Regions from separate parts of the Streptomyces sp. C36 genome, predicted to be linked through region 2. Evidence: riboswitches for the same ligand, from Rfam matches in the RefSeq annotation. Region 2 holds a riboswitch; each other region holds the start of a gene.
What was found. A riboswitch is a leader RNA that binds a small molecule or an ion and turns the genes downstream of it on or off. The one in region 2 is predicted to bind cyclic di-AMP.
Positions count from the first base shown of each region.

Region 1: another riboswitch for cyclic di-AMP. It lies ahead of AB4K12_RS28675 (transglycosylase family protein); the one in region 2 lies ahead of AB4K12_RS16265 (M23 family metallopeptidase).
Region 3: another riboswitch for cyclic di-AMP. It lies ahead of AB4K12_RS10085 (M23 family metallopeptidase); the one in region 2 lies ahead of AB4K12_RS16265 (M23 family metallopeptidase).

Region 1 is NZ_JBFQGI010000011.1:92,588-97,551, reverse strand. It holds gene AB4K12_RS28690 (DUF501 domain-containing protein) at 1-429, opposite strand, end outside; gene AB4K12_RS28685 (septum formation initiator family protein) at 489-974, opposite strand; gene eno (phosphopyruvate hydratase) at 1,100-2,380, opposite strand; gene AB4K12_RS28675 (transglycosylase family protein) at 2,686-3,417, opposite strand; cyclic di-AMP (ydaO/yuaA leader) riboswitch at 3,422-3,604, opposite strand; gene AB4K12_RS28670 (transglycosylase family protein) at 3,865-4,842, opposite strand.
Region 2 is NZ_JBFQGI010000004.1:587,053-592,016, forward strand. It holds gene AB4K12_RS16260 (PP2C family protein-serine/threonine phosphatase) at 25-1,143, shown strand; cyclic di-AMP (ydaO/yuaA leader) riboswitch at 1,282-1,421, shown strand; gene AB4K12_RS16265 (M23 family metallopeptidase) at 1,432-2,760, shown strand; gene AB4K12_RS16270 (MFS transporter) at 2,931-4,424, shown strand; gene AB4K12_RS16275 (aldo/keto reductase) at 4,454-4,964, shown strand, end outside.
Region 3 is NZ_JBFQGI010000003.1:33,729-38,692, forward strand. It holds gene AB4K12_RS10075 (M16 family metallopeptidase) at 108-1,457, shown strand; gene AB4K12_RS10080 (M16 family metallopeptidase) at 1,499-2,866, shown strand; cyclic di-AMP (ydaO/yuaA leader) riboswitch at 3,144-3,297, shown strand; gene AB4K12_RS10085 (M23 family metallopeptidase) at 3,310-4,095, shown strand; gene AB4K12_RS10090 (GntR family transcriptional regulator) at 4,319-4,964, shown strand, end outside.

The DNA.
Region 1 (4,964 bases), on a different contig from region 2:
CGCCGCCAGCGAGTGGCCGACGAGCACGTGCAGGCACTTGACCCGGTCCGGCATGCCGCCGGCGCTCGGGAAGCCCTCCAGGACCTCGATCGCGTCGCGGCGCGCGATGTAGTCCTCGTGCGCGGCCCGGTAGGCGGCCGCCAGTTCGGGGTCGGTCGCCAGCCGGTCCTGCATCTCCTTCATCAGGCCGGAGCCCTCGAGCGTGCCGATGGCGCCGGCGGCGCGCGGGCACGTCAGGTAGTACAGCGTCGGGAACGGCGTGCCGTCCTCCAGCCGCGGCGCGGTCTCGACGACGTCGGGGTTGCCGCACGGGCAGCGGTGCGCGATGGCGCGCAGGCCGCGCGGCGGGCGCCCCAGCTGCTCCTTGAACGCGGCGATGTCCGCGTCGGTCGGCTCGGTGGGCTCGGTCTTCGGAGGAGGCGTGTCCATGTGCTCGCTCGTGCTCGTTGATGCTCGGTCTGGTTCGGATGCGGTGCGCGGGGGGGGCGTCAGGGAAGCGCTCGGCGCTGCTGCCCGTCGGAGGAGTCGATGTCTTCCCAGAGGTTGCTGTACCAGGGGCGGTCGGCCGCGCCCCGGTCCCTGGGCGGCTTGGTGGGACCACCGCCGCCCACCACGCTGTAGCCGGTCTCCCCCGGGCGGAGGTAGTGCAGGTGCTCGCGCGCCTGCTGCTCGACGTACGCGGGGTCCTCCAGCCGGGCCTTCTCGTCGCGCAGCCGCTTCACCTGCTCGCGGGCGTTCTCGGTCTGGCGCCGCTGGTCGGCGATGTCCGAGCGCTGGGTGACCCACTGGCGCATCGGATAGGCGAGGGCGACGACGAGGGAGCAGACGACGAGCGCGAGCAGCGCGGCGCGTCCCGTGAGCCGGCTGCGCCGCTGCGGCCGCGCCCGGTAGACCCGCGCGACGGCGGGCCCCTGCACGATCGCCGTGCCGAGCGCCTTGAGCCTGGTCGCGGTGGAGAACCGGTCCGCGCCCACGTCGCCTCCCCAGTGAGTCCTCGGAGTCCTCTACGAACGTACGTCCCCGGACACGGTACGGGACCGCGGCCGGGGACGTACGGAGACTGGCGAGAGCTCAGCCCTTAAGGCTCAGCCCGTGGAGCTCAGCCCTTGAAGCGCGGGAACGCCGAGCGGCCCGCGTACACCGCGGCGTCGTCGAGGATCTCCTCGATGCGCAGCAGCTGGTTGTACTTGGCGACGCGCTCGGAGCGGGCCGGGGCACCGGTCTTGATCTGGCCGCAGTTGGTGGCGACGGCCAGGTCGGCGATGGTGACGTCCTCGGTCTCGCCGGAGCGGTGCGACATCATGCACTTGAAGCCGTTGCGCTGGGCCAGCTCGACGGCGTCCAGGGTCTCGGTCAGCGAACCGATCTGGTTGACCTTGACCAGCAGGGCGTTGGCGGAGTTCTCCTCGATGCCACGGGCGAGGCGCTCGGGGTTGGTGACGAACAGGTCGTCGCCGACGAGCTGGACCTTGTCGCCGAGCTTCTCGGTGATGGTGTTCCAGCCGGCCCAGTCGTCCTCGAACAGCGGGTCCTCGATGGAGACCAGCGGGTACGCCTCGACGAGCTCGGCGTAGTACTCCGTCATCTCGGCGGCGGAGCGGTCCTTGCCCTCGAACTTGTAGACGCCGTCCTTGTAGAACTCGGAGGCGGCCACGTCCAGGGCGAGCGCGACGTCCTGGCCGGGGGTGTAGCCGGCCTGCTTGATGGCCTCGAGGATGAGGTCGAGGGCCTCGCGGTTGGAGCCCAGGTTCGGGGCGAAGCCGCCCTCGTCGCCGAGGCCGGTCGACAGGCCCTTGGCCTTCAGGACCGACTTGAGGGTGTGGTAGACCTCGGTGCCCCAGCGCAGGGCCTCGGAGAAGGACTCCGCGCCGATCGGCGCGATCATGAACTCCTGGATGTCCACGTTGGAGTCGGCGTGCGAGCCGCCGTTCAGGATGTTCATCATCGGAACGGGCAGCAGGTGCGCGTTCGGGCCGCCGAGGTAGCGGAAGAGGGGGAGGTCGGACGCCTCGGAGGCGGCGTGCGCGACGGCCAGGGAGACGCCCAGGATGGCGTTGGCGCCGAGCGAGCCCTTGTTATCGGTGGCGTCCAGGTCGAACATGGCCTGGTCGATCAGGCGCTGCTCGGTGGCGTCGTAGCCGACGAGCTCCGGGCCGATCTGCTCGATGACGGCCAGGACGGCCTTCTCGACACCCTTGCCGAGGTAGCGCTTGGGGTCGCCGTCACGGAGCTCGATGGCCTCGAAGGCGCCGGTGGAGGCGCCGGACGGCACGGCGGCACGGCCCGTGGAGCCGTCGTCGAGGCCGACCTCGACCTCGACCGTGGGGTTGCCTCGCGAGTCGAGGATCTCGCGAGCTACGACGACGTCGATGGACGGCACGAGGGTCTCCTTCGTGTGTGCTGGAGTTCTGCAGCACGAGCCTAACGGGCGCCGGAGGCTGCGCCCGCCCTTGGATCGATCAGCGGACCGAAAATTGGCACAAAAGCCAAGATCAGCGGATGAATCGCCGGTGTGTTCGCTCAACGGGGACGGCCGGCACGGGGTTCCGGAGGCGGGAACGACGGAGCCCCGCTCCGATGCGGCTCGGGGGGTAGGCGCATCGGAGCGGGGCGGTCCGTCGGATGAGCGGAAGGCTCGTCCTGGCGGTGGGACCGTCCGGGCGTCCGGACGGGGTCCGGCGGCGGTCAGCTGAGGTGCAGCATCTGCCCGGGGTAGATGACGTCGGCGTCGTCGATGATCTTCTTGTTGAGGTCGTAGAGCTTCGCCCAGCCGCCCTTGACCTTCTTGGCCGTGGCGATCGAGCCCAGGGTGTCGCCCTGCTTGACCTCGTACTCGCCGTCACCCTTCTTGAAGGTCGGGGTCTTGGCGTGCTTGCCCGGGGTCTGCTTCTGCGCGGGCGTCTCGGTGCCCGAACCCGGCTTGGCGTGCTTGCCCGAGGGGCGCTCGCCGCGGTCGGCGTGGGTCTTGGTGGAGGTGTCGCGGTCGCCGGTGGACTTCGACGGCTTGGACGGCTTGGGCTTCGAGGAGCCGCCGTCGACGTCGGGTGCCGGGCCGCCACGGGTCAGACCACCGCCACAGTTGGGCCAGGCGCCCGGACCCTGCAGGGCGAGGAGGCGCTCGCCGACGAGGATCTGCTGGGCCTTGGTGGCCTGGTGCGGGTACGCGGCGTACTTGCCGCCACCTGCGGCGTCCCACGATTCCTTCGAGAACTGCAGGCCGCCGTAGTAGCCGTTTTGGGTGTTGATGGACCAGTTGCCCCCGGCCTCACACTGGGCGACCCTGTCCCAGGCCTGGACAGGGGCGGCGTTGGCGGAGGTCGCGACCATCAGAGGGGCGGCGACAGCCGCGCCGGTGACACCGGCGAGGGTGACGATGCGGACGGCCTTGGACGGACGACGGTGCTTGCCCTTGGACATAAGTCGGTTTCCTCACCGACGCCTACGAGGTGAGCTGTCGGGTTCGGGCTAGTGAGTTCGCCCGGCCCGGTCCGCTCGCGCGCACCGGGCTTCACCCCAAGCCGTCCCGTCCCGTCGGTCGTTGACCGTCGGTGCGTGCCGGCGCCCTACCTGGTTCCCCCGCTCCTGCCAACGGCGCTTGCGCGACGACTCCCCCGACCGCCGGCAGGATTCGGCGTGGCGGTCGAGGTGCCCGCGGTAGCGAGCGGAAACGACGTTAAACACAGGCGGCCGACAGGTTCAAACCCCACTTTTCGGCCACAGTTGCTGGTTACGGCCTACCGAGAACGATCATTCTCGCAGGTGGGAGCGGGTACAAGAGCAACGGACGGGGACACTCCGGGCGTCGGGCGACGAGACCCATGTCTCACTTTCGACTGGAACGGACATTCGGCCCGAACCGGCCCGCTACTTACGGATGTCGAGGCGCTGACCGGGCTGGATGAGGTCCGGATCGGATCCGACCGCCTTTTGGTTCTTCTGATAGATCGTCTTCCATCCGCCGTCGACCGCGTGCTCCGATGCGATGGCTGACAGATTGTCACCCGGACGCACGGTGTAGTCGGACGGGCCCGCCGGGTCCGTCCGCGCGTCGCCGCGCGAGGAGCGCTGGGCCTCGTCGCCCGAACGCGACGGCTCGGCACGGTGCTTGCCGGCGCCCGTCCCGGTGCCCGCGTCCGCGCCGGGGGTGGCGCTGTCGGACGGGGTGCCGGGCGTCGGGGAGCCGGAGGGCGCCGGGGAGGTCCCGGGCGTCTGCGACGGGGTCTCCGAGGGCGTGCCGGAGGGCGTGCCCGAGGGGGTCGCCGTGCCGCCGGAGGGCTCCGTGGACGGGTCCTTGCGGTGCTTGCCGCCCTCGCCGGTGCCGGGGCTGCCGGACGGGGTGGGCGTGCCGGGCGTCTGCGACGTGCCGGGCGTGGGCTCGGTGGTGCCGGAGGGCTTGTCGGACGGCTTGCCGGACTCGTGCGCCGGCGTGGAGGGCGTCGGGCGCTCCTTCGCGGACCCGCGCGTGGGCTCCGGCGCGGGGGCCCGGGTGGTGCCGTCGGCGCCGCTGCCGGGGTTCACCTCGGGCGCCGGGGCGTCCTTCTGCAGGCCGGAGCTCACGGCGCAGCTCGGCCACGCGTCGGGGCCCTTGGACTTGAGGATCTGCTCGGCCACGGCTATCTGCTGCGAGCGGCTGGCGAGGTCGGGGCGCGGGGCGTAGGTGGTGCCGCCGTTCTGCTCCCACATCTCCTGGGTGAGCTGGAGCCCACCGGAGTAGCCGTTGCCGGAGTTGGCGCTCCAGGTTCCGCCGCTCTCGCACTGGGCGACCTTGTCCCAGGTGTCGGTGTCGGCCGCGGAGGCGCCGGAGGCGGCGAGCAGCGGCATGGCGATGCTCGCTCCCGTCACCCCCGCCGCGACCACGATGGCGGGTACCTGGCGGGGGCGGCGATGTCTACCGGACCCTGAGCGCATGTGCTGGCCTCTCGTGTGGCGGCTGATGTGGTCGTCGAACATAGCGACGGCGCCGA
Region 2 (4,964 bases):
CACCAGGCCTCCCGGGCACGCCGGCTGCCGCTCGTGGTCATCGCCGCCGGCGTCCTCTTCGACGTTCTGACGCCCCCCAAGTACTCCTCGGCCCCCTTCTTCGCGTCGGCCCCGCTCATCGCGGCGTCCCTGCTGTCCCCGCGCGGCACTCTTCTCGTCGCGCTCACGGCCCTGGCCGCGATGGTGGGGCTCAGCATCGGCCATCAGGCGCCCGAGACCGGCGAATCCGTGACCGAGGTGGTCACCGTGCTGACCGTCGGCGCCCTCGCCCTCGGCATCAACCACATCGTCCACAGCGGCGACCGGAAGCTGGCCTCCGTACGCGGCATCGCGGAGGCCGCGCAGCGCGCCGTGCTTCCCGCGCCCCCGGCCCGGATCGCCGGCCTGCGCGTCGCCGCCCGCTATGTGGCGGCCCAGGCCGACGCCCGCATCGGGGGCGATCTGTACGCCGTGCAGGACACGCCGCACGGCGTACGCGTCATCGTCGGGGACGTACGGGGCAAGGGGCTCGGCGCGGTGGAGGCGGTCGCGGTGGTGATCGGTGCGTTCCGCGAGGCGGCGGAGCAGGAGCGCACGCTGGAGGGGCTCGCAGCACGACTGGAGCGCGCTTTGCAGAGAGAAGGCGCGCGCCGGGCAAACATCGATCGGACGGAGGGTTTCACCACCGCCGTGCTCGCCGAGGTCCCGCACGGCGGCGGCGCGCTGCGCCTGGTCAACCGCGGCCATCCGCCGCCGCTCCTCGTCTACCCCGACGGCATGATCGGCGAGGCCCGCCCCGCCGTGCCCGCGCTGCCGCTCGGCATGGGGGAGCTGGGCGAGTGGCCGGACCGGGTGGAGGAGTGGGAGTTCCCCGTGGGCGCGACCCTGCTGCTGTTCACCGACGGGGTGAGCGAGGCGCGGGACGCGGGCGGCACCTTCTACGACCCGCGGGGACGCCTGACCGGAAGGCAGTTCAAGAACCCCGACTCGCTCCTGGACACCCTCGTCGCGGACGTCGCCCGGCACGTCGGCGGCCGGACCGACGACGACATGGCCCTGCTCGCCATCCGGCGCGGCGACGGCCGCCACCGCCCCGCCACGGTCACCCACGCGATCAGCCCGGGCACGGCGCGTACGATCCGCGTCCAGCCGGATAACGGCTGACGAACGGTCACGTCCGGCGTATCCCGAACTCACCCCAAGAGGCGGGCGGATTCACGCTTTCGGCTTGGTTTCCGGCCGCCATGTCTATTAACGTTCGATAACGCAGCGCGGACGTTGCAACCGCCGCAAGAGGCGGCACCGCGCCCTTCGCCGAATCCCGTGGATGGAACCGGGGAACCATCAACCTTTGGGGTGAATCGGGCCGTCGAACCGGCCCGTAGGAGACCTTCCTGCTCCGAACCCGTCAGCTAACCCGGTAGGCGAGTCGGAAGGAAAGGAGTGCGCCTCGTGGCGTCCAACAGGCCTGAGCCGGACGGAACTTCGCACGACGGGTACGGCGCGTACGACACGTACGACGCGTCGGGTACGTACGACGCGTCAGGTACGTACGGCACGACTGGCGGCGCGGCCGCCGCCTATCAAACGTACGACGGCCATGACGGATACGGCGGCTACGACGGATACGACGCCGGTCCGCAGTCCTACGCAGACGCCGACGCCGGCGAGCCGGTGAGCGAGTGGAACCCCTCCGAGGACTCGCCGGTGCCCCCGGCCCGCGGCAGACACCGGGTCGTCAAGCAGCGCGGCGGCACGATGGCCCGCAGCGGCGCGGTGCTGGGCGTGGGCATGATCGCGGCGGTGGGGGCGGGCGGCATGGCGAGCGCCCAGGACCGGCCGGCGGCGCCGATATCCGTGCCGGAACTGGCCCAGAAGATCCCGGGCGTCGGCACGCTGATGACCGATGGCGAGAAGGCCGAGGGCGGCACGGCCGAGGACATGACGTCGGCCGCGGTGGCTTCGACGGCCTCGACGGCCTCGACGTCCGGGGGGTCCGCCGAGGTCGCGCCGGAGCCCGCGCACAGCGCCGCCGACGCGGGCGAGGTGCTGCGGGCCCGCATCCTCCAGCAGGCCGAGCGTCAACAGGGCCTCGCGGACGACGCGGCGCGCGAGAGCGAGGAGCGGGCGGCGGCCGAGTCGACGCGCAAGGTGGCCGCGGAGAAGGTGGAGGCCCACGAGGCCCACGTGACACAAGAAGCGCAAGAGGCGGAGCAGGCCGGGAAGGCCGAGAAGGCGGCACAGGCCGCTCAGGCGGTGCGGCCCGGGACGCCGAAGGCCGGCTCGGGACGCGCCGAGGCGGGCCAGGAGGCCGTCGGCGCGGCGGCCGGGGGCCAGGAGAGCGCCCGGCGGGCCGCCCGGGGCACCACCCGAACGACGCCCGTCCGTTCGTACGTCCTCCCCGTCAGCTCGTACACCCTCACCGCCGGCTTCGGCCAGGCCGGCGACATGTGGTCCGCCAACCACACCGGCGAGGACTTCGCCGCTCCGACCGGTACGCCGGTGAAGGCGGTCGGCGGCGGCACGGTCACCCAGGCCGGCTGGGCGGGGCCGTACGGCTACCGGATCGTCCTGACCCTCGATGACGGCACCCAGATCTGGTACTGCCACCTGTCGTCGATGGTCGTGACGTCGGGCAAGGTCGGCGCCGGCACGGTCATCGGGCGGGTGGGGGCGACCGGCAATGTGACCGGTGCGCATCTGCATCTCGAGGTGCGGCCGGGCGGCGGTTCGCCCATCGACCCGCTGTCGTGGCTGCGGGGCAGGGGCCTGCGGCCGTAGGGGGACGCGGTCATAGGGGGCGCGGTCATTAGGGGCGCGGTCATAGGGAGCCGGGGGACGCTCCGTAGGCGGCCGTGCGGACCGCCGCGATCGCGGCGGTCCGCAACCGTAGCGGGGCACCTGGGTTACAGCCGTCGAATATCCCATTTGGTGGGAATGTTCTGCTGCTGATCGGGAAATCAGAGCATGTGACGACGACCGCGACAACGATCACCACGTCGGTGCCTGGGCGCCTGGACCGCCTTCCCTGGTCCCGGTGGCACTGGACTGTGGTGATCGGTCTCGGCACGGTATGGATCCTGGACGGCCTGGAGGTGACGGTCGTCGGGAACATCGCCGGCCGGCTCTCCGAGCAGGGCAGCGGCCTGCCGATCACCTCGGGCGGGGTGACGGGCCTGGCCGCGGCCCTCTATGTGGCGGGAGCGTGTTCCGGCGCGCTCTTCTTCGGCCGGCTGACGGACCTCTTCGGCCGCAAGAGGCTCTTCATGGTCACGCTCGCCGTCTATCTGGGCGCCACGGCGATGACCGCGCTCTCGTACTCGTCCTGGTGGTTCTTCGCGTTCCGCTTCATGACGGGCTTCGGCATCGGCGGCGAGTACGCGGCCATCAACTCCGCCATCGACGAGCTGATCCCGGCCGTCTACCGGGGCCGGGTCGACCTGATCATCAACGGCAGCTTCTGGCTCGGCGCCATCGCGGGCTCGTTGCTGTCGATCCTCATGCTCGACACGAGCATCTTCCCCAAGGGCCTGGGCTGGCGGCTGACCTTCGGGCTGGGCGTCATCCTGGGGCTGGTGATCCTGCTCGTACGGCGCCATGTGCCGGAAAGTCCGCGCTGGCTGTTCATCCACGGCCGCGCCAAGGAAGCCGAAGAACTGGTGACGTCGATCGAGAAGCGCGTCGCCAAGGAGAAGGGCACCGAGCTGCCACCCCCCAAGGGCAGCATCACCATCCGCCAGCGCGAGAGCTTCGGCTTCCGGGACATCGCGCTCACGGTCTTCTCCGACTACCGGCGCCGGGCCGCCCTGGGACTCGCCCTCTTCGTCGGGCAGTCGTTCCTCTACAACGCCATCACCTTCGGTTTCGGCGCCATCCTCACCCGTTTCTTCGGCGTCTCGACCTCCCGCACCGGCTATTACTTCGCCGTCATAGCGGTGGGCAACTTCCTCGGCCCGCTGCTCCTCGGCAAGCTGTTCGACACCGTCGGCCGGCGCATCATGATCTCGTCGACCTATCTGCTGGCCGGGGTCCTGCTCTTCGGCACGGCCTGGCTCTTCGGCGCCGGCCTGCTGAACGCCGTCACCCTCACCGCCTGCTGGGCCGTCGTGCTCTTCTTCGCCTCGGCGGGCGCGAGCAGCGCGTACCTGACGGTCTCCGAGATCTTCCCGATGGAGACCCGGGCCATGGCCATCGCCTTCTTCTACGCGGTGGGCACGGCGGCGGGCGGCATCAGCGGCCCCCTGCTCTTCTCCGCCCTGACCCAGAGCGGAGTCGTCGGCGACACGGTCCTGGCCTTCTCGATCGGCGCGGCGCTGATGTGCGTGGGTGGAGTGGTGGCCGCCATCCTGGCCGTACGCGCCGAGGGCCGCTCCCTCGAGGACATCGCGGCACCCCTTTCCGTCCACCCTCCCGAGCCCCTGCCGGCGCCCGCACCCGCGGAATAACTACCTGCGCAGGGGAGTTGACGCATCGCATGGCTGACAACACTCCCCGTAAGATCGGCAGTCTTTCCGTCCACCCCCTGGCCCTCGGCGGCAACGTCTTCGGCTGGACCGCCGACGAGAAGCAGTCCTTCGCCGTCCTCGACGCGTACGCGGAAGCGGGCGGTGATTTCATCGACACGGCAGACGTCTATTCGGCCTGGGCGCCCGGAAACCAGGGCGGTGAATCCGAGACCGTCATCGGCGACTGGATCGCCGCCCGCCGCAACCGCGACGCCGTCGTCGTGGCCACCAAGGTCGGCCACGGCGTCCCGGCACACCGCGGCCTGAAGCCGGCCGTGATCAGGGCGGACGTCGAGGCCTCCCTGCGCCGCCTGCGCACGGACTACATCGACCTCTACTACACCCACGTCGACGACACCTCGGTGCCGGTCGAGGACATCATCACGACGCTGGACGGCCTGGTGAAGGAGGGCAAGGTCCGCGAGATCGGCGCCTCCAACATCACGGCCGAGCGTCTGCGGGCCTCCCTTGACTTCTCGG
Region 3 (4,964 bases), on a different contig from region 2:
ACTTCTCCGGATGTCGGTGCGCTTGCATACAGTGACAGCACTGTTCATCACGCGAGTCGTCGCGAGGCACCGCGGGATCTCAAGAGATCGAAGGGACGTACATGCCCATGGGTCACACGGCCACGCAACAGGCCGCCGCCGGCGGTCTGAAAGCGACCGAGCACCGCCTGGCCAACGGCCTGCGGGTGGTCCTCTCCGAGGACCACCTGACGCCGGTGGCCGCGGTCTGCCTCTGGTACGACGTCGGCTCGCGCCACGAAGTCAAGGGCCGCACCGGCCTCGCCCACCTCTTCGAGCACCTGATGTTCCAGGGCTCGGCGCAGGTCAAGGGCAACGGCCACTTCGAGCTGGTGCAGGGCGCGGGCGGCTCGCTCAACGGCACCACCAGCTTCGAGCGCACCAACTACTTCGAGACCATGCCCGCCCACCAGGTGGAGCTGGCCCTGTGGCTCGAGGCGGACCGGATGGGCTCGCTGCTCACCGCGCTCGACGACGAGTCCATGGAGAACCAGCGCGACGTCGTCAAGAACGAGCGCCGCCAGCGCTACGACAACGTGCCCTACGGCACCGCGTTCGAGAAGCTGACCGCCATGGCCTACCCCGAGGGCCACCCGTACCACCACACCCCCATCGGCTCGATGGCCGACCTGGACGCCGCCTCCCTGGAGGACGCGCGCGCCTTCTTCCGCACGTACTACGCGCCCGGCAACGCCGTCCTCTCGGTCGTCGGCGACATCGACCCGGAGCAGACGCTCGCGTGGATCGAGAAGTACTTCGGCTCCATCCCCGCGCACGACGCCAAGCAGCCGCCCCGCGACGGCTCCCTGCCGGACACCGTCGGTGAGCAGCTGCGCGAGATCGTCCGCGAGGAGGTCCCCTCCCGCGCGCTGATGGCCGCCTACCGCCTGCCGCACGACGGCACGCGCGAGGCGGACGCCGCCGACCTCGCCCTGACCGTCCTCGGCGGCGGCGAGTCCTCCCGCCTCCACAACCGCCTCGTGCGCCACGACCGCTCCGCCGTCGCCGCCGGCTTCGGCCTGCTGCGCCTGGCCGGCGCCCCCTCCCTGGGATGGCTGGACGTCAAGGCGTCCGGCGGCTTCGAGGTGGCCGACATCGAGGCCGCCGTCGACGAGGAGCTGGCCCGCTTCGCCGTCGAGGGGCCCACCCCGCAGGAGATGGAGCGCGCCCAGGCCCAGCTGGAGCGCGAGTGGCTGGACCGGCTCGCCACCGTCAGCGGCCGCGCCGACGAACTGTGCCGCTTCGCCGTGCTGTTCGGCGACCCGCAGCTGGCCCTCACCGCCGTGCAGCGCGTCCTGGACATCACCCCCGAGGAGGTGCAGGCGGTCGCCAAGGCCCGGCTGCACCCCGAAAACCGCGCGGTGCTGGTCTACGAGCCGACCGCGCCCCAGGCCGACGCCGGCGCCGACAAGAACGAGGAAGAGGAGACGGCTCAGTGAGCGACGCCGCAGCCGCGAGCATCCCGGGGACCGCGCCTTCGATGGTCTTCCACCCCCAGCCCGAGCCGGGACAGGCCACTCCCTGGGCCTTCCCGGCCCCCGAGCGCGGGCAGCTGTCCAACGGCCTGACCGTGCTGCGCTGCCACCGCCCCGGCCAGCAGGTGATCGCCGTCGAGATCTGCCTGGACGCGCCCCTGGACGCCGAGCCCGAGGGCCTCGACGGCGTGGCCACGATCATGGCCCGGGCCTTCTCCGAGGGCACCGACAAGCTCAGCGCCGAGGACTTCACCGCCGAGCTGGAGCGCTGCGGCGCCACCCTCGACGCGCACGCCGACCACCCGGGCGTGCGGCTGTCCCTGGAGGTCCCGGCCTCCCGCCTGCCGAAGGCCCTGGGCCTGCTGGCCGACGCCCTGCGCGCCCCGGCCTTCCCGGACAACGAGGTCGAGCGCCTGGTCAACAACCGCCTCGACGAGATCCCGCACGAGCTGGCCAACCCCGCCCGCCGGGCCGCCATGGCGCTGTCCGCCCAGCTCTTCCCGGCGGACTCCCGGATGTCGCGGCCGCGCCAGGGCAGCCAGGAGACCGTCGAGCGCATCGACGCCGCCTCCGTGCGCGCCTTCTACGAGGCCCACATCCGCCCGGCCACCGCCACGGCCGTCGTCGTCGGCGACTTCACCGGCGTCGACCTGGACCAGGCGCTCACCGAGTCCCTCGGCGCCTGGACCGGGTCCGCCGCCCAGCCCCGCCCCGTGCCGTCGGTCACCGCCGACGACACCGGCCGCGTGGTGATCGTGGACCGCCCCGGCGCCGTCCAGACCCAGCTGCTGCTGGGCCGCGTCGGTCCCGACCGGCACGACCGCGTCTGGCCCGCCCAGGTGCTCGGCACCTACTGCCTGGGCGGCACGCTGACCTCCCGCCTGGACCGCGTCCTGCGCGAGGAGAAGGGCTACACCTACGGCGTGCGCTCCTTCGGCCAGGTCCTGCGCTCCGCCCCCGACAGCACGGGCCTGTCGCTGCTGGCCATCAGCGGCTCCGTGGACACCCCCAACACCGGTCCGGCGCTCGAGGACCTCTGGGCGGTGCTGCGCACCCTCGCCGCCGAGGGCCTGACCGAGGCCGAGCGGGACGTGGCCGTGCAGAACCTGGTGGGCGTCGCCCCGCTGAAGTACGAGACGGCCGCCGCCGTCGCGGGCACCCTCGCCGACCAGGTCGAGCAGTATCTGCCGGACGACTTCCAGGCGCGGCTGTACGAACGCCTCGCCGACACCGGCACGGTGGAGGCCACGGCGGCCGTCGTGAACGCCTTCCCGGCCGACCGGCTCGTCACCGTCCTCGTCGGGGACGCCTCCGAGATCACCGAGCCCGTCAAGGCGCTGGGCCTCGGAGAGGTGACGGTCATCCCGGCCTGACCGGCCAGGACCGGCCAGGCCCAGCGGCCTTCGGCGGACGCTGACAGGGGCTCAACCCCCCTGTTCCGTCCGGCCGCTGAGCCGGACATTGCCGGACAAGTGAGGCGCGTGGGTCGAGTGAGACCCACGCGCCTCCTTTATGCCCGATTTCGCGCAGTGGTTGCATGTTGGTCGTGTGGCGTACGTCATAAAAGCCCGGATCTGTTTGCCGTTCGAATCTGACGCCGATTAGCGTCAGGGCGGCAGTCCGTCAGATCGGAGCCGCATCCGCGGTCCCGGGCAGCCATCGCCGAGTCCCCGAAGCACCAGCGAGGGGAGCCGGGGACCCACATGTCCCTGGGGTGAATCGGCCCCCTTTCACGAGGGAGCCGTAGGAGACCTTCCTGCTCCGAACCCGTCAGCTAACCCGGTAGGCGAGAGGGAAGGAAAGGATTCGCCCAGCCATGGGGAAGCACCGTCGTCCGAGCCGAGCCGCGCGCGTCAGCGCCAACGTCGCGGGCATAGCCACCCTCACTGCCGCCGGTGTGGTCGCCGGCGTCGCCGCCCCGGCCTTCGCCGCCTCCGACGACTCGCGTGGTCCCGAGGACACCGGGCTGACCCAGGCCGTCGTCATCAGTGACGTCATGGCCGACAACGTGGGCGCCCAGGCCGAGACCCAGCGCAGCGCCGCCGACGAGGCCGCCGCCCGCCTGCAGGCCGAGGAGACCGCCCAGAAGAAGGCCTCCGACGCCAAGGAGCGCCACGCGGAGGCCGAGCGCAAGATCAAGGAGGAGCGCGAGGCCAAGGAGCGTGCCGCGCGCGACGAGGAGCGCAAGCGCCTGGGCACCTATGTGAGCCCCCTCGACGGCTCCTACGTCTCCACCTCCTACAAGGCCTCCAGCGGCCTGTGGTCCTCCGGCAGCCACACCGGCATCGACCTCCACGCCGAGACCGGCACCTCGGTCCACGCGGTCGCCGCCGGCACCATCGTCGAGGCCGGCTGGGGCGGCGCGTACGGCAACAACGTCGTCATCAAGCACAACGACGGCACCTACACCCAGTACGCCCACCTGTCGTCGCTCGACGTCTCCGTCGGCCAGACGGTCACCCCGGGCCAGCAGATCGGCCTCTCGGGCGCCACGGGCAACGTCACCGGCCCGCACCTGCACTTCGAGGCCCGCACCGGCGCCGGCTACGGCTCCGACATCGACCCGATCGCCTACATGAGCGCGCACGGCGTCAGCCTGTAGGTCCCGCCGCCTTCGCGGCACCGCACTTCACGCAAGGCCCCGGCCCCCGGCCGGGGCCTTGTCGTCGTCCCGCCCACCGGCGTTGGCCAAAAAATATCCATGAATCCCCGGCGCCATCGGAAATCGCCGGGGATTGCCATAGAGTCGCTGAACGGGTGTCAATCGGCCGCGCATCGCGGGAGATTAAGTCGTAAGGCGGAGGTACAGCCATGCGGGGCCGTACGTGAACGGCGGTGGTGAAGCGGCGCAGGGGAGCCGCCGTATTTCCGCGCACGCCGTGTGCACGGCGATTCGCGACGACATCGTCTCCGGGGTTTTCCCGCCCGGCAGCCGGCTCATCGAGGAACTCCTCGCCCGCCGCTACGGCGTCTCCCGGGTGCCCGTGCGCGAGGCGCTGCGCACCCTCGCCTCCGAGGGCTTCGTCACCACCCGCCGGCACGCCGGGGCCTGCGTCGCCGAACCCACCGAGCAGGAGGCGGCGGACCTCCTCGACGTCCGCGCCCTGCTGGAGCCGCTGGGGGCCGCACGCGCCGCGCAGCGGCGCACCGAGGCCCATCTGAAGGTCCTGCGCGGCCTCGTCCGCCTGGGCCAGGAGCGGGCCCGCGCGGGCCGCACGGGCGAGCTGCGGCCGCTCGGCGACTGGTTCGACGAGACCCTGGCCCAGGCCTCCGGCAGCCCCAGCCTCGCCACGCTGCTCACCCAGCTGCGGCGCAAGATCGCCTGGGTCTACGTGGCCGAGCCGCCCGCGCGGCCCCTGGAGGCATGGGAGGCGTGCGGTGCGCTCGTGGACGCCGTGGCCCGCGGTGACGCCGAGCGGGCCCGGGCGCTCGCCGCGGCCCGCGCGGACCGTGGCGCCGGTGAATTCCGCT